DNA from 3 places in the Pectobacterium carotovorum genome. Region 3 is predicted to be linked to each of the others. Evidence: predicted binding sites of a transcription regulator. Region 3 holds the regulator's gene; each other region holds the start of a gene.
What was found. The regulator LexA, encoded in region 3, represses DNA repair genes until DNA is damaged. The targets are predictions, from matches to a motif close to TNCTGTATGTACATACAGNA.
Positions count from the first base shown of each region.

Region 1 (3,418 bases), on a different contig from region 3:
GACCACTGGCGATGCTGCCGGAGCTGGCATGCCCTCATCGCGCTGCAACGCATTAGCATCATAACGAGACTGCTGCTGTGCAGCGAAATCTCTCGCGAGCTGCGCTTGCAAAAGCGCGTCTTCATCTTCTTCCTGTAACGGATATTCATCACCGTAACGCTGACGCTGCTGATTCAGGTATTCCTGCTGCAAAGCGGCTTCCTGACGGGCAATATCATCCGGTGTTTCTTCCTGATAGATATCGTTCGTCAATTCCGTTTCCGCACTCTCATTCTGCGCCTGTAACCTTGCCTGCTCTTCGGCCAACCGCTGCGATGGCAGTTTGATTCCATATGACGCCAATTCGCGACGAGTAGGAATGCGCACCGGATTAGGGCGCGGCAGTTCCGGCCCGACGCCGCGTTTAATCTGCGGGTTGTCATCCCCATCGGCGCTGAACGCCGGCATAAAGGTATTGTTCGCGTTGAAATCCGCATCACGTGCAGGCTGTGGCGCTTCAGCAAAGGGCTGAACCACCGGTGCCGTTACGATTGGCGGTACAGCACTCTCTCCGTAGCTATTCCCGTAAGGTGCATACGCGCTGCTATGGCGTTCAGGCGACGTCGCAATCTCTGGCATCGCAGCAGGCGTTTCAGGGATTTCAAACGAATACAGCGGCGGGTTTAGCGACGATGCCGTATCAATCGGAGATGGGGCAACAGGTGGCACAATAGCAGACGATGCGTCAGGCAACCGCGAATCAGACGCAGCCAGTTCAGGGAATGTTGACCCTGCTGCTGACGTTTCTGCTGAGAAGTTCTCTGCTGTAGTGGCCGACGCGCTTTCGGCGGAAGATGATGACGCTTCCATCTTATTCTCTGCCACAATGTCGTTTGCAGCATCAGCCACAGAAGGCGCAGAAAACAGCACATCATCGTCATCGCGCTGTTGCGTTACCGCCTCATCCGACGCTTCATCGTGGCGCAGGTTAAGCACATCGCGTTCATCTTCTTCACGGTCGTTTTCTTCGCGGTAGTCTTCATCGCGACGTGAGCGGTTTGACATAAATGTCAGACAGCCCAAAACACCGGCACCAATTTTTTCAGCGATCGTTAACCATGACCAACCGGTAAACAGTGTTAACCCAGCGCCCCACACGCACAGCAGAATCAGCGTCGCGCCCATGCTGTTGAAACGCGGGATCATTGAGCTGCTCAACAGGCTTCCCAAGACACCACCGGAAGCAAAATAGTAGAGATCGTCAATATTCAACGCAGCCAGACCACACGAGGTCAGGATCAGCGCCAATGTCCCAATCAGGCGAAGTGAAAAGGTAAAGTAGTCGATAGACTGGTGGTTATCACGCTGGCGGAAAGCAGCCCAGCACAGGGATAACATAATCGGCGGAATGGCATAGGCCAGCACACCAAAAATAAAGAACAGCGTATCCGCCAGCCATGCGCCTGCTACACCACCAAGGTTGTGAATCGGCTCGTGCCATGCAGTCTGTGACCAACTGGGATCGGAGGGGCTGAAACTGAGTAGTGCGACACTGAGATAAACTGCAAAAAGTGCCACAACGATTAAAATCGCTTCAAGCAAGCGACGTGTTCCACTGAGTTTTTTCAGGGTAACGTCTTTATCTTCTGTATATTCCTGGCTCAAGAGTCTCTCCAGGGGCCTGTAAGGTTTATGACAAAGCGCCGAGAAAACCCGGCGCTGGGACTGTATAAATTCACAGGAGTGTAGCTGAATTTATCGGGTTTTGCACCCACACGTTTATCGCGTCTTAATAACCAGACGGTTGCTTTGCTTCACTTCTTCCATCACCACGTAAGTACGGGTGTCGTTTACGCCCGGCAAACGCAGCAGCGTTTCACCCAGGAGCTTACGGTAAGCAGACATATCCGGCACGCGCGTTTTCAACAGGTAGTCAAAATCACCAGAAACCAGATGACATTCCTGAATTTCTTCCAGCTTCTGCACCGCAGCATTAAACTGTTCAAACACATCAGGCGCGCCGCGGTTTAGCGTTATTTCAACAAAAACCAGCAGTGACGCATCCAGATAATGCGGGTTTAGCAGTGCTGTGTAGCCGTTAATGAACCCCTGTCTTTCCAGACGACGCACACGTTCCAGACAAGGTGTTGGCGACAGCCCAACACGTTTGGACAACTCGACATTGGAAATACGCCCATCTTTTTGCAATTCGTTCAGGATGTTACGATCAATACGATCGAGATCTTTTCCTGGCCGTTTTTTAGTGTCTACCATTATTATTGTCTCTCTTCACTTTTCCCTGCACCCGCTTACCCCGATAGACCTCATGTATCAGAGCTACCCTTAAAGAAGACACGCTGCCTATTTTGTATATCAAAAGTCATTAACTTCTCGTTCTCGCCCCACGTATTGCTCACCCGCGAAAAAGACCATCACGTCATATCCGTGGCCCAAAGGCCTACTACCTGCGCAAAAACGAATAAAAAGCCGAGCTTTTAACTGTTCACATACAAAAAATTTCCTCTTACCCAGATGTTTTCGCAAATGCACAGCCGATTGTCAAAGCAAAACAACGAAAATCAGAAGAAACTGCCAGATTGGATAAGCCAGAGCCATTCGCCGAGGTGACTTCAATCATTTTACTTATGAATGTGGCTGATTTTTCAGCGATTTGTCGTCACCATCGTCATTAACGATTAAACAAATAGCCAGCAACTTTTCTGCATACTTTTTTTACTCCTGTAATTTCCTTACAATCATTCTCATTGTCCGTGGTAGAGACTGTTTGTAATAAGTCAGCGTGTTTGTCGTAGAGACCGCTCATATGAACATTATCCGCCGTCATGAAATGAGGAAAGCATGGGTACCGTTAAACATCACAAGTTATTGATTCTGGGTTCAGGCCCTGCTGGCTATACTGCCGCTGTTTATGCTGCACGGGCGAATTTACAGCCAGTATTAATCACTGGTATGGAAAAAGGCGGTCAGTTGACGACCACGACCGAAGTAGAAAACTGGCCGGGCGACGCCGATGATTTAACAGGCCCACTGTTAATGGAACGCATGCACGCGCATGCGACCAAATTCAATACCGAAGTGATCTTCGATCATATTGAACGTGTTGATTTGCAGAACCGTCCCTTCCGTTTATTTGGTGATAGCGACGAGTACACCTGTGACGCGCTGATCATCGCCACCGGGGCATCGGCTCGCTACCTTGGTCTGCCGTCTGAAGAGGCATTTAAAGGCAAGGGCGTTTCCGCCTGTGCAACCTGTGACGGGTTCTTCTACCGCAATCAGAAAGTTGCCGTGGTGGGTGGCGGGAATACCGCCGTCGAAGAAGCGCTGTACCTATCTAACATCGCTGCGGAAGTGCATTTAATCCACCGCCGTGAGACGTTCCGTTCAGAGAAGATTCTGATCGACCGTCTGATGGACA
Region 1 covers NZ_JAXAFK010000001.1:1,169,751-1,173,168, reverse strand. Annotated here, with positions in the region: gene R9X49_RS05180 (DNA translocase FtsK 4TM domain-containing protein) at 1-1,644, opposite strand, end outside; gene lrp (leucine-responsive transcriptional regulator Lrp) at 1,759-2,253, opposite strand; gene trxB (thioredoxin-disulfide reductase) at 2,839-3,418, shown strand, end outside.
Region 1: the regulator LexA is predicted to act here: its motif matches at 1,703-1,722, upstream of R9X49_RS05180 (DNA translocase FtsK 4TM domain-containing protein).

Region 2 (3,418 bases), on a different contig from region 3:
GCAGTCGATCAGCGCAGCACGAGGTTTCACGTTGTCACAGGTAGAACCGGTAACAGGTTGAGATTTACCCAGGCCACGAGCAGAGATTTTGTTCGCAGGGATGCCTTTAGAAACCAGGTAATCCACGACGCTCTGTGCACGTTTTTCAGACAGGGCTTGGTTGTATTGCTCTGAACCTAAACGGTCAGTGAAGCCCAGAACAACAACAGAACCGTCTTTCGGATCCAGAGAGCTCAGTTGAGTGTACAGTTGATCCAGTGATTGCTGGCCTTCTGCTTTCAGCGTTGCTTTGTTGAAGTTGAACAGGACGTCAGATTTCAGCGTGAAACGCTTGGTTTCAACAACTGGAGCCGGAGCTGGAGTTGGAGCCGGAGCAACAACTGGTGCTACACGGTCATCCTGGCCGAAACGGTAAGACAGGCCAACGCTCATCAGCATGTTGTCTGGACGGGCACCAACGGTACCAGCATCACCAATGTTGCTTACCCACTGGTAGTCAACACGAGTAGCCCAGTTTTTGTCGATAGCGTATTCAACACCGATCGCAGCCAGCGGAGAAACGCCAGTGTCGTCGTTGCTGATGTCAGCTCTTGTACCGGTGTTTACAGAGGTAGCTGCATGGCTGTCTGCGCGCCATACCATACCGCCCAGACGAGTATAAACGTCCAGATCCGGCAGAACTGGGTAGCTCAGTTTAGCAGCCAGTTGGATGCCCTGTGCTTTGAAGCTCGCGCTGTCTGCTGCACTAGCAGTAGAACCAGCATACTTCATGCGGCCCAGCCAGTCGTAGCCCAGTTCAAAACCCAGGTACGGGTTGGCTTGATAACCAACAAATGCACCAGCGCCTAACTTGCTTTTGATTGGGTTGTTGTTGACACCGGTGTAACCATTTCCGTAGAAACCAGTATCGTGGAATTGAGACACACCCAGTTTACCACCGGTGTACCAGGTATTGTCTTTAGGAGCTGCTTGCGCGACGGTCGCGAAGCTAGCCAGTGCCACTGCAACTGCGATAGCTGTTTTTTTCATTTTACGCCTCATTATCATCCAAATCGGTAATTAACCTGATGGGCTAATAAACCTTTGGTTAAAATCCTTTGGTTGGAGACTTTGCCCTTATTTATGACTCACTGTCAGTCAACTGACGTTATAAAAGAGCAACTCCAGCGAGTTAAAGTCTACAACGTGATGAGAAAGTTACAAGTATGATGTGATTTGCGTCATAAGAAAACCGCACGATTCATACATACTTGCTAACAAATAGTAGATGCTTTTGACAGATCTTACGCCTTTTAGCTGTATTAAATATACCCAAAAAGCCCGCAGAATACCGCTCTGCGGCGATCTGTATAGCACATAACCAGACAGGGCTGAGAAAATTCTTAATTTACTTAATGATACAATGTCGAATGAATTTTAAGGCTGGGAAATAGTCTATAGGCGTCACCGCCAGTACTTTCTGGCCGCATAATAAAGCCGTATGTATTTCCTGCCTGTGCGGCGTGGCGTAGCCGAACCTTCTCTTCTTCTGTTAATTCATGTGGTAACCAGCACAACACCGCGCTGTAGTTTCCTGTCAGCAGGGCCCTCTCCATGGCATCAACCGTAAACAGCGGATTGATATGGTGAAGTTGCACCATTTTATCCAGCGGTAACCCAGATTGCTGTACCCAGGGACGGCTCAATTTTTGCTGAGGAGAAAGCCATAGCAACCAACGGGATTGCGTACCTAACTGCTGTAAGAGCGGTAATAACAGGTGTGTGACTATGGGCTGATCGGCGTTGTACACGATTTCGCTGATAATTCCGCCCGCGCTGCTCGAGGTTCCCGCAGCATGCTGACTTGCAGAAAACGATGACGACTGAACGTTGTGAGAGCTGATTGATTGCGTACGCATAATGAGTTCTACCCATAGTATTACTGTATGAACATACAGTATCTGCTGTGTGCGTGAAAATCAACCTGATTTTTTGAAAGCGCTTCGCATATTCCTTATGCAAGAGACAGTAAACACATTTACTGTTTGAAGCCGCATCGGGGCTGTGTTTAATTATTTGTTCCTGCTACAGATATTTTTAATTGTTCAGGAAGAGATCATTTCAATACTAAGGATTATGGCAATGAAGCATTTATGCAAAAAAAGGATTTTGCAATCTCAGCATTCTTTTTCATCTTTGGGGGACATCACTTCACGTTCCCAATTTGGTGGCTACAGCATCGCAGCAAATAAAACGATTTTTGGACTGGTGTCGGAAGGGGAGCTTTATCTTCGCGCCAGTAAGAAGGATGAAAAATATTTTCAGCAGCGTGATATGCCTCATCTGATTTATACCAAACGCGGTATGCCAGTTCCGTTGAATTATTTTCTTGTTGATGAAGCATTATGGCAAGAACCTGTGCAGCTCCTGTATTTTGCCCGTTTGGCGTTGGTTGGTGCGCAGTATGATAAAGCCGTCAGAAGCACCAACGGACGGCTAAAGGATCTCCCGAATCTCAACCATGATATTGAACGCCTGTTGTGGAAAGCGGGGATAAGAAATATTGATGAATTACAGCATTATGGCGCGAAGAATAGCTATCTCGAATTGCGAAAGGTTCGCGCTAATCTGAGTGTCAACGTGCTATTGGCGCTTGCCGGCGCCATTTGCGGCACGCATCAGGCGGCACTTCCTCGTGGTATCCGCAATGAATTGTTGGAATGGTATAAGAACAATGCGGTCTCCAAAGGATCAAAACACTAAGAAATGCGCGCTATTTTCACTGTGTAATTATGTCATTTTTTAGCTGTACGAGTTCAGGCAAGAGACCGAGCAGCAGGCCGATTTGCTGAATAATTAATGATTCTTTACTGTCTGACTCGGGTGAAAGGGATTGAATGCTGGTGGTAATAGTTTTCAATCCCTGATTGATTCGCAAACTTTCCTCTTCGCTACAGTGTAGCGCGTCATCAACATGGCAAACGGCATCATCCAGCAACTGCAGCGTTTCCGATGAGGTAATTTTCCCGCGGTGTGCACCGAGCGTTGAAATGTAGCTTAACAACGTATGATTCAGACACATGAAGCGAAATGCGCTGTCTAACTTGTTTCGGGTCGTGTGGGGTTCTGAAGACATATTCGATACGACGGACGCCAGTTCTGCATCGCAGTTATGCGCATCTCGGCGGGCAATGCGATAAGGCAGGCTATTATCTTTCCCCTGATGATATTGCACCATAATCGCATCAAGATAACGGCAATTGGCGTCCAATGTCTTATTGATAACGGTTGGCAGGCCGCGAAAGCGCCAGTCCGGCCAGATAAAGCTTACCGCGGCCCATGCGATGGCACACCCCAGCAAGGTATCGATAATACGTGGCACCGCGACTTCAAAACCTTCGCCCAACAGATTGAAACAGAGCAGGACAAGCAGCGTAAT
Region 2 covers NZ_JAXAFK010000001.1:2,160,106-2,163,523, reverse strand. Annotated here, with positions in the region: gene ompA (porin OmpA) at 1-1,029, opposite strand, end outside; gene sulA (SOS-induced cell division inhibitor SulA) at 1,392-1,898, opposite strand; gene R9X49_RS09610 (TfoX/Sxy family DNA transformation protein) at 2,122-2,742, shown strand; gene yccS (YccS family putative transporter) at 2,759-3,418, opposite strand, start outside.
Region 2: the regulator LexA is predicted to act here: its motif matches at 1,920-1,939, upstream of sulA (SOS-induced cell division inhibitor SulA).

Region 3 (3,418 bases):
AGGCTGCAACTATGGCTGAACGCCTGCCAGACCCGAGAGAACAGCCCGTTACAGCGCATGGAATTAGATCCATCAAGCCATACTCTGCTTGCCTCGCCGGAAGGTGAACAGACCAGCCTGCAACTACGCCAGCAGGTTTGGATCCATCATGTCGATCTCCAGCAGAATGAGCAAAGCACGATCGCACTACAGGGCAATCAGGCATACCTCCAGTTGATCCACGGTTCAATGGTGGTAAAAGGCGGTCAGCACAGTGAAGCCCTACACTGCGGCGACGGTGCCTTTATTAAAGAAGAAGCAGCGTTGACGCTACAGGCAGAAGCACCTTTGCGAGCGCTGCTCATCGACCTGGTCGTGTAGCGTTCTGTCCGTTGTTTTTACAGGAAGTGGTTTTTGCAGGAAAACGCCGCCAGTTCGGCGTTTTTATTCAGTCGTGGTAAGATATCCGTCTTGTTCCTCAATGCGTCAGGGTGATATGACAATGGATTCAACCAAACAGGACAAACTTCTTGCCCAGGCTGAACAGATTTGTCAGCAGCGCGCTGTGCGTCTCACGCCGCAGCGGTTAGAGGTTTTACGCCTAATGGCACAGCAGTCCGGTGCTATCAGCGCTTATGACCTGCTGGATCTGCTGCGCGTTTCCGAACCTCAGGCGAAACCGCCGACCGTCTATCGCGCACTGGATTTTCTGCTGGAACAAGGCTTCATTCATCGCGTCGAGTCAAACAACAGCTACGTGCTGTGTCACCATATCGAAGACCACAGCCATACGTCAGCTCTGTTCATCTGCGATCGCTGCGGACAGGTTACAGAACGTCAAACCGAAGGTGTAGAAGAAACGCTGCGTAGTCTGGCACAGCAGTCAGGATTTACGCTACGCCACAGCGTTGTGGAAGCTCACGGGCTGTGTGGTGGCTGTCAGGAAGTGGCATCGTGCAATCAGCCGGATCATTGCGATCACGACCATACGGTTCCGATTAAAAAGCGTTAATCTCTATTAAAAAACGATAGCCCCGAGGGCTATCGTCCTTTCAGCGAAGAGCTATCGCGTTCACTACCAGTGATATTTGTGGTGCTCTTCCCAGTGCTTCACTTCTTTCTCTGCCGCTTCTTTTGCGTACCCGTAACGCTCCTGGATTCTCCCTACCAGTTGGTCACGCTTACCTTCGATGACCGTCAGATCGTCATCCGTTAATTTACCCCATTGCTCTTTCGCTTTACCTTTAAACTGTTTCCAGTTACCGCTGGCTTGGTCTTTATTCATAAGAATCTCCATACCTTAGGTGTATTGCGCATAAATGAATCATGACTACCGACGTAGGCGTCAGTGTCAGATAAATCGGTCTATTCAGTAAGCAGCGTCATCATGGTGTGAACCATCACGGTGTTCTTCGCCACTGTCTCCCTTGACTGCCGGGCTAACCTAAATGTGATGGCTGGTAATCAATCACCAAACGACCAAATCAAGATTAAAATGCTTACCTTGATAAAAATTATAGCCGAATATTTCACTTAAAATGAAAAACCAGGAATCAGTAACTGGGCAAGACGTTAAGAAAGAGAAAATCACCGCAAAAGCAGAGGAAAAACAGGTGGTAAGAGGAATCGCAGAAAACGCACGCTAAATGTAACGAAATATATACAGCCAGCAGATTAACACACGGGGGCAACCCACACATAAAGTGACTAGCACATGAAGCAATTAACACAAAGAGGATGATGCACTGACTCAAACAGACGAGCAGTGCATCTCGGTGAATCGTTAGCTCCAGTCACTGTTACGAATGACGCCAACCGCTAAGCCTTCTATCGAAAAGCTTTGTTGACGCAGGTCGACAACAATGGGGGCAAACTCTTCGTTTTCCGCGAGAAGATGCACTGTATTGCCCTGCTTTTTCAGGCGCTTCACCGTCACTTCATCATCAATACGTGCGACGACAATCTGACCGTTGCGTACATCTTCTGTTTTATGCACGGCCAGTAAATCGCCATCCATAATACCAATATCTTTCATCGACATACCGCTCACCCGCAGCAAAAAGTCAGCGCTGGGTTTGAACATGGCTGGGTCAACCTGATAGTGACATTCGATATGTTCCTGCGCCAGCAGAGGCTCACCTGCAGCCACGCGACCAACCAGAGGAATACCCGTCTCTTCTTCCATCAGCAGACGAATACCGCGAGAAGCACCCGATACAATTTCAATCACACCTTTACGCGCCAGCGCTTTCAGATGTTCTTCAGCCGCATTGGGAGAGCGAAACCCCAGCTGTTGAGCAATTTCCGCGCGCGTTGGCGGCATTCCGGTCTGCGCAATATGATCGCGGATCAGGTCATAAACCTGCTGCTGCCTTGCTGTTAATACTTTCATTCCGCCCCCTGGTTGTTTATACAGTCTTGCTGTGAGTATATACAGGTAAGCCACAATTGGGAATGGAGATATCGGCAAAGCCTCTGACTTTTATTCATTTATGCGTACCGTCAGGCAAAATGTTGCCAGAGGATGCTGCCCCACACGACAGCGGCTAACACGATGGCAACAAAAACAGCCGCCGAGCCGATATCTTTCGCCCTTCCGGATAATTCGTGATGCTCAGGGCCAATACGATCGACAACTGCTTCAATCGCGCTATTAGCCAACTCAAAAAGCATAATCAATACGACAGACCCGATCAGCAGCAGTTTTTCGACCAGCGTAACTGGCAGCAAACACGCAATAATCACGCCGACAATCGTCAGTATTGTTTCCTGACGAAACGCCGCCTCATGCTGCCACGCCTGCTTTAGCCCCTTAAGGGAATAACCGGTCGCCTTAATAATCCGGGTCATCCCCGTTGCTTTATTCATTTATCCTCCATTATTTACGCAAAATAGTTCGCATTTTAACGCACCTACGTTGTCTCATCACCACAGATCTCCGGCGCAGTTTCTGGTATCCTTGCGGCGCATTGCTAACAAGAGGCTCCAAGTTGTTATGTCAGGTTGGCGTAAAATTTACTATAAACTATTGAATCTCCCACTAAAACTGCTGGTTAAAAGCAAAGTTATTCCCGCAGATCCCGTGGTCGAGCTAGGGTTAGATCCCTCACGTCCTATACTCTATGTTCTGCCTTATAACTCTCAGGCAGATCTCTTGACGCTACGTGCGAAGTGCCTGGCATTGGGGTTACCCGATCCCTCGCAGTCGTTCGAATTCAACGGCGTCGAACTCCCCAGCCACGTCTTTATTAATGACGGGCCGCGCGTCTTTCGCTATTACGTTCCCAAGCAGAAATCCGTCAAGCTGTTCCACGACTATCTGGATTTGCATCGCGCTAATCCAGATTTAGACGTACAGATGGTGCCGGTTTCTGTAATGTTTGGGCGTTCTCCGGGTCGGGAAAGCCACGCTCAGGCCGCACCACACCTGCGCTTGCTC
Region 3 covers NZ_JAXAFK010000002.1:306,537-309,954, reverse strand. Annotated here, with positions in the region: gene R9X49_RS13415 (pirin family protein) at 1-360, shown strand, start outside; gene zur (zinc uptake transcriptional repressor Zur) at 482-991, shown strand; gene R9X49_RS13405 (CsbD family protein) at 1,055-1,264, opposite strand; gene lexA (transcriptional repressor LexA) at 1,763-2,371, opposite strand; gene R9X49_RS13395 (diacylglycerol kinase) at 2,482-2,847, opposite strand; gene plsB (glycerol-3-phosphate 1-O-acyltransferase PlsB) at 2,975-3,418, shown strand, end outside.